Regions from separate parts of the Sphingomonas pollutisoli genome, predicted to be linked through region 2. Evidence: riboswitches for the same ligand, from Rfam matches in the RefSeq annotation. Region 2 holds a riboswitch; the other holds the start of a gene.
What was found. A riboswitch is a leader RNA that binds a small molecule or an ion and turns the genes downstream of it on or off. The one in region 2 is predicted to bind cobalamin.
Positions count from the first base shown of each region.

Region 1: it holds a riboswitch for cobalamin, as region 2 does, so the genes downstream of both, PX554_RS11350 (DUF1636 domain-containing protein) here and cobW (cobalamin biosynthesis protein CobW) in region 2, are expected to answer to the same signal.

Region 1 is NZ_JARFNJ010000004.1:438,141-441,541, reverse strand. It holds gene PX554_RS11360 (FecCD family ABC transporter permease) at 1-435, shown strand, start outside; gene PX554_RS11355 (ABC transporter ATP-binding protein) at 429-1,202, shown strand; cobalamin riboswitch at 1,223-1,411, shown strand; gene PX554_RS11350 (DUF1636 domain-containing protein) at 1,590-1,997, shown strand; gene cobT (nicotinate-nucleotide--dimethylbenzimidazole phosphoribosyltransferase) at 1,994-3,007, shown strand; gene PX554_RS11340 (histidine phosphatase family protein) at 3,004-3,401, shown strand, end outside.
Region 2 is NZ_JARFNJ010000004.1:52,506-55,906, reverse strand. It holds gene cobN (cobaltochelatase subunit CobN) at 1-337, opposite strand, end outside; gene cobW (cobalamin biosynthesis protein CobW) at 345-1,382, opposite strand; cobalamin riboswitch at 1,552-1,778, opposite strand; gene PX554_RS09580 (GH39 family glycosyl hydrolase) at 1,838-3,401, opposite strand, start outside.

The DNA of each region.
Region 1 (3,401 bases), 390 kb from region 2:
CGCTCGTTCCAGCATGTCTGGATCGCGCTGCCGTGCATCGCCGCCGGCAGCGCGTTGCTGCTGTTCGACGCGCGCGCGCTCGATGCGCTCACGCTGGGCGAGGATGGCGCGCGGGCGCTCGGGGCCGATCTGCGCGCGACGCGCCTGCGGCTGTTGCTTGGCGTCGCGATCGGCGTGGGCGGCGCGGTCGCGGTGTCGGGATCGATCGGGTTCGTCGGGCTGATCGTGCCGCATCTGGTGCGTCCGCTGACCGACCGCAGCCCCTCGGCGATCCTGCTGCCATCGGCGCTGGCCGGCGCGGTGCTGCTGACCTGCGCGGATATCGGCGTGCGGCTGATCCCGGCGACCAGCGAGCTCAAGCTCGGGGTGGTGACGGCGTTTCTCGGCGTGCCGGTGTTCCTCGCCTATCTGATCCGCGAGCGACGGCTATGGTGACGATCGCGCTCGACCGTGTCGGCGTGGCGCTCGGGCGACGAGCGGTGGTGCGTGACGTGCGCGCGGTGCTGGCGCCCGGCACGTTGGTCGGGATCGTCGGGCCGAATGGCGCGGGCAAATCGACGTTGCTGCGCGCGATGCTCGGGCTGGCTCCGGCGACCGGCAGCGTGCGCATCGATGATGTTCCGCTCGCGAGGATGGCGCGCGGCGCGGTCGCGCGGACGCTCGCCTATTTGCCGCAGGGCCAGACGCTGCACTGGCCGCTCACGGTCGAACGGCTCGTCGCGCTGGGCCGCTTGCCGCATCTCGCGCCGATGTCGCGGCTGGGTGACGTCGATGCGGCGGCGGTGGCGCGAGCGCTGGAGCGCGCCGGTGTCGCAGAGCTGCGCGACCGGATCGCCACCGAGCTGTCGGGCGGCGAGCGCGCGCGCGTCCTGCTCGCCCGCGCGCTCGCGGTCGAGGCCCCCGCGCTGCTCGCCGACGAGCCGCTCGCCTCGCTCGATCCCGGCCACCAGATCGACGTGATGGAACTGCTCCGCGCCGAGGCGCGCGGCGGCGCGCTGGTCGTGACGGTGCTGCACGACCTGACGATGTCGGCGCGGTACTGCGACCGTCTGCTGCTGATGGATGCCGGCGCGATTGTCGCCGACGGCGCCCCGCTCGACGTGCTCACCCCGGCGCGGCTGCGCGCGGTGTACGGGATCACCGCCGCCATAGAACGGCATGGCGGAGCCACCATGATCGTGCCGGTCGCGCGCGCATATTGACGCGCCGCGCCAGCGCGATTACCCCGCCGCCTGCGACAGGTTCCCCGGCGACGGGGATGAAAAGGGAACGGGAAAACCCCGGCTGCCCCTGCAACTGTAAGCGGCGAGCCACCGCGCCACAGGCCATTGGGAGCGTAAGCCCCCGAGAAGGCGGCGCGGAACGGCATTGACCCGCGAGCCAGGAGACCTGCCCGTCGCGGTCGTCCTTCGTGCGGACAGGGTGTGCCGGGCGGACGGGGGTGAACCCGAGAGGCGACATGGTTGGACCGCGGTTCGCGGTGCGCCGTGTCGTGGACATGGCGCACCGCGCGCGGCCCGTGTCGTGGGTGCCGGTGCTATGTCGCAATTTGTCGTTGTTCGTTCGTGCCTCTGCGCGGTGGGCGTCTGATGCTCAGGCGAGTCGAAGATGGTCCGGCGGTGGTTGCGTGCAACACCTGCCGCCACGCCACCGATGTGCGCGAGGATGCGGCGGGCGTGCGCGGCGGCGCGCGGCTGGTCGCCGCGCTGCATGCGGTACAGGCGTCGGATGCGCGCTATCAGGCGGTCTCCGTGCAGGAAATGCCCTGCCTGTTCGCCTGCACCGAGTTCTGCACCGTCCACCTGCGCGCGCCCGACAAGGTCGGCTATGTGCTCGGCCGCTTCACGCCAGACGCCGAGGCGGCGCGCGCGATCCTCGACTATGCGGTCGAATATGCCGCGAGCGAGCATGGCCGCGTGCCCTTCGCGCGCTGGCCGCAGGGGGTGAAGGGGCATTTCATCACCCGCACCCCGCCGGCCGGGTTCGTCGCGGAATGACCTTCGCGACGCTTCACGATTTCGAGACGGCGCTGGCGGCGCCGATCACGCCCGACGCGGACGCGATTGGAGAGGCGCGTGCGCGGCAGGCGCAACTCACCAAACCACCGGGTTCGCTCGGGCGGCTCGAAGACATCGCGGTGTTCTTCGCCGGCTGGCAGGCGCGCTCGCGCCCACGGATTGACCGCGCCCATGCTGTCGTATTCGCGGGCAATCACGGTGTCGTCGCGCACGGCATAAGCGCCTTCCCGCCGGCGGTCACCGCGCAGATGGTCGCGAATTTCGAACACGGCGGCGCGGCGATCAACGCGCTCGCAGGCGCGGCGGGGCTCGACCTCAAGGTGGTCGCGCTCGATCTCGATCGGCCGACCGCCGACTTCACGGCCGCGCCGGCAATGAGCGAGGCGGAATGCCTCGCCGCGCTTTCCGCCGGCGCCGCGAGCGTCGAGCCGGGGCTCGACCTGCTCGTGCTGGGCGAGATGGGGATCGGCAACACCACCGCCGCCGCCGCGCTATGCGCGCGCGCGCTCGGCGGCAGCGGGACCGACTGGGTCGGACCAGGCACGGGGGTTGATGGCGCCGGCGTCGCGCGCAAGGTCGCCGTGGTGGACAGCGCGCTGGCGTTTCACGCCGGTGCGCCGATGACCGCGTTCGAGACGTTGCGCCGGGTCGGCGGACGCGAAATCGCCGCGATCGCGGGCGCCGTGTTGCGCGCGCGGCACCTGCGCGTGCCAGTGCTGCTCGACGGGTTCATCTGTTGTTCGGCGGTGGCACCGCTCGCGGCTGCGGCGCCCGCGTCGATCGCGCATTGTCTCGCGGGGCATTGCTCGCTCGAGCCGGGGCACGGGCGGGTGCTCGCCGCGCTTGGGTTGGAGCCGATCCTCCGCCTCGACATGCGGCTTGGCGAGGCGAGCGGCGCGGCGGTGGCGGCCACGATCGTCCGCGCGGCCATTGCCGCGCACGATGAGATGGCGACCTTCGCCGAGGCCGGCGTATTCGGCGCGGGATGACGCCGTTCGTCCTCCACCTGCTCCGCCACGGCGCGCCCGAGCAGACCGGACTGCTGATCGGGCGAAGCGATGTCGCGCCCACGCCCGAGGGCATCCTTGCGTGCCGCGATCAGGCCAGCGATCTGGATGTGGCGGGGGTGGTAAGTTCCGACCTCGCGCGTGCCCGGCTTGCGGCGCGGGCGATCGGCGATGATCTCGGCGTGCCCGTCGTGGTCGACCCGCGCTGGCGCGAGCTCGATTTCGGCGCGTGGGACGGACTCGCGACCAGCGCGATCGATCCGGCTGCGCTCAGCCGCTTCTGGGACGACCCCGACGCTGCCCCGCCGCCGGGCGGCGAGCGCTGGTCGGCGCTGCTGGCGCGGGTCGGGGCGGCGATCGCGGCGTTGCCGCCGCG
Region 2 (3,401 bases):
CGTTCCGGTGGGCCAGCATCTCGATCTGCTGCAATCCATAAGACCAGTAGGCCGCGCCACCGATCAGCCGGATCAATATGCCTTTCGCGCGCCCGAGCGTCCGATCGACATAGGTATCGACCGACAGGGGGTGCGTCAGCTCGGCGAGGTTGGCGAGCCGCAGGCTCGGCAGGCCCCGGCCGTCGGCCTCAGCCACCATCGCGCGCCATCCGGCCGCGAACGCGCCGAGATCGCTGTCCGAGAACGACAGCACCACGAGATCGGCGGCATCCTGCCAAAGATCGCGCGGGGCGGCGGTCTCTTCCAGCCCATGCGTTTCGCGAAAGATGACGTGCATCGCCGGATCAAGCGGTCAGAGCGGCCCGGATCGCCGCCGGATCGAGCCGGCCGCGCTCCGCGATCACGACCAAGCGGGTCAGTCGCGGCTCGTCGACGCCCCAGGGCCGGTCGTAGTGGGTGCGTACCCGCGCGCCGACCGCCTGCACCAGAAGCCGCATCGGCTTGCCCGCGACGGCGGCATAGCCCTTCACGCGCAGAACGTCGCCGCCCGCTCCGATCGCCTCGATGCGTCCGGCCAGGTCATCAGGTGCGACAATATCGCCCTGTTCGATGACGATGCTGTCGAAATCATCATGCTCGTGTTCCTCCTCGCCGTCATGATGCGAGGGCCGCGCGGCGATATCGTCCTCCGCCGCCGCACCGAGACCGAGCACGACGCGCGGATCGACCACGCCATCGACCAGTTCGATGACCGGCAGCGGCTTGCGTGTCTCGGCCGCGATCACCGCGCGCGCGGTGGCGATACCTTCGGCACCGGCGAGATCGCACTTGGTCAGCAGCACCAGGTCGGCGCAGCCGAGCTGGTCCTCGAACACCTCGGACAGCGGCGTCTCATGGTCGATGCTCGGGTCGGCGGCACGTTGCGCGTCGAGCGCGGTCACGTCGGGGGCGAAGCGCCCGGCCGCGACCGCCTCGGCGTCGGCCAGCGCGATCACGCCGTCCATGGTGATCCGCGAACGGATCGCGGGCCAATCGAAGGCTTTCAGCAGCGGCTTCGGCAGCGCGAGGCCCGATGTCTCGATGAGGATGTGATCCGGGCGTGGATCGAGCGCGAGCAACGTCTCCACGGTGGGGATGAAATCGTCCGCGACGGTGCAGCAGATGCAGCCGTTGGCCAGTTCGACGATATTCTCGGCCGGGCAGTCGGGGATCGCGCAACCCTTCAGAATGTCGCCATCGACGCCAAGAGTACCGAATTCGTTGACGACGACCGCCAGCCGGCGCCCCCCCGCTTGGCGGATTAGATGGCTGATGAGCGTCGTCTTGCCGGCGCCCAGAAAGCCGGTGACGATGGTGACGGGCACCTTGGACAGATCGGACATGCTCTTCCCCGCGGCGCAAGCAACGACCGGGCGGGGCAACACTTCGTTCGGCACGCGACGACGGACGGGCGCCGAATGCCGCCCGTGCCACGCACCGGTGCAGCCCCAGCCGCACAGGCTCGTCGCTCAGACGGAGAACCGTGCCGCGGCCATCCCCTGGACCGAAGCAAGAGCGACCCTATCGCCGGCAGGTCTCCTGGCTCGCGGGTCAACGCTGCGGCATCGCCTTCCCAGAAGGAGCATCCGTGGATGCTCCGGTCCAGTGGCCGCTCCCGAAGGAGCATGATGCCCTCGCTCACCGCTCACAGTTGCAGGGACAGCCGCGGATTTGGGGAGAACCCCGCACCGCATTCCCATTCAAGCCCCTCGCGGGGCACCGGCGCGATCATCGAAGCCCGATCACGGGCTTCGCCGCTGCATCTAACCCAAGCCGCACGGCTTGCCAATTCTCGATTTCAGCGCGCGCCGTCGAGCAGAACCAACGCGACGCCCTGCCGCGCGAGCGGCAGGTCGAGCGTCGCCGCGCCGGCTGCGCCCGGGGTGACGTCAACCGTCTCGGGGTGCATCCGTGACGCGGCTTCCAGCGCGGCGTATTGCGCCGCGTCGGGCGACTGCGGCGAACCCATCGCGCGCCATGCCGCGAAGGCGTTCGCGTGGGTGGGGTCGACGCGCCACACCGTCGCCGACGCGGCTGCGCGGCGCAGGCCGGTCAGGCTGATGCGGACCTGCGCGTCGGCGCCGGCGACATCGTCGTCGTGATAGTGCCAGACCAGCACCGCGAGCTTGCCGTCGGCGGTGCGGGTGGCGAGAGTGCCGACGTCCGGCGTCCCCCGAACGCCGTTCGCCATCACGGCCTCAAGCGGGATTTGCGCGCTGCTGGTGCTGGCGAGCCGCGTCTCGCCGAGCTTCGCGAACAGGCGGAAGACGTTGAGCACGGGCAAATCGACGCCGTTGGTGGCAAGCTGGCGATAGCCCGCGAACCACGGCTGGCCCTCGAATTCGAACGACCAGGATATGATGCCTGCCAGCTTGACCTTGCGCTTGGCGGCAAGTTCCCAGATCCGCGCAAAACTGGCGGCGGTATAGCTCGAATACATCGTGCCGTTGCGATAGGCATTCTCCGGGCCGGGGCAGGCGGCGCAGCCTTCGGGATCGCTCTCGCCGATGACGACGGGCTTGCCGGCGAGGGTCGGGACGGAGAGGACTTTGGTGAAGCCCCCATCAGCCGCCATCAGGTGCGTGGCGATGCCCATCCGGACGTGCCCATCGACGATGGTGGGCTTGCCCTTGGCGTGGAACGAAAGGAAGTCGGTCGGAGTGCCGATCCGGCCGGTCGCATAGTTCCTGCCCGCGGTGACGTGCTGAAGGAAACCGTCCATGAAAGCGCCGCCCGCGCCCGCCACGTCCGGGCCGCCGACGCGCGCGGTCGGCAAGGCGCGGCGTACTCCGGCGATGGCGTAATCGTGCATCTTGTAGAAATCTTGCGGGCTGCCGCGCCAGTAGAAGTCGAGATTGGGTTCGTTCCAGACTTCGAAAAACCAGCGCTCGACTTCAGCGCGGCCATACCGTTCGACGTTATGGCGAGTCCATTGATAGACCAGTTCACCCCATTTCGCGTAATCCTTCGGTGGATAGCTCCATCCCGTCGCGATCTTTCCGTAATCGACGCCAGGCTGCCAGGCGTGCCGGTACGGCACGCCCGTCGGCGCGCTCGACAGCGCCTCCGGCATGAAGCCGATCTGGAGATAGGGATGGATGCCTTGCGCGCGGTACGTGTCGATGATGCCATCGACGATCGTCCAGTCGTAAACCGGCTTGCCGGCCTTGTCCTCCGTATAGGCGTTGGTGCTGCCCCATTTGAACGCGGGCGTCCCGTCCCCGCTGATCAGCAGATTGTGCGCCCGGAAATAGACATCGCCCGATTTCAGCGCGCCGAGTTCGACCAGCAATTTGCGGCCGTCCTTCATCGTCGCGTAATTCGGCTCGTCGGCGCCGAAGAAGCGCCATGTCGGCGGTAAG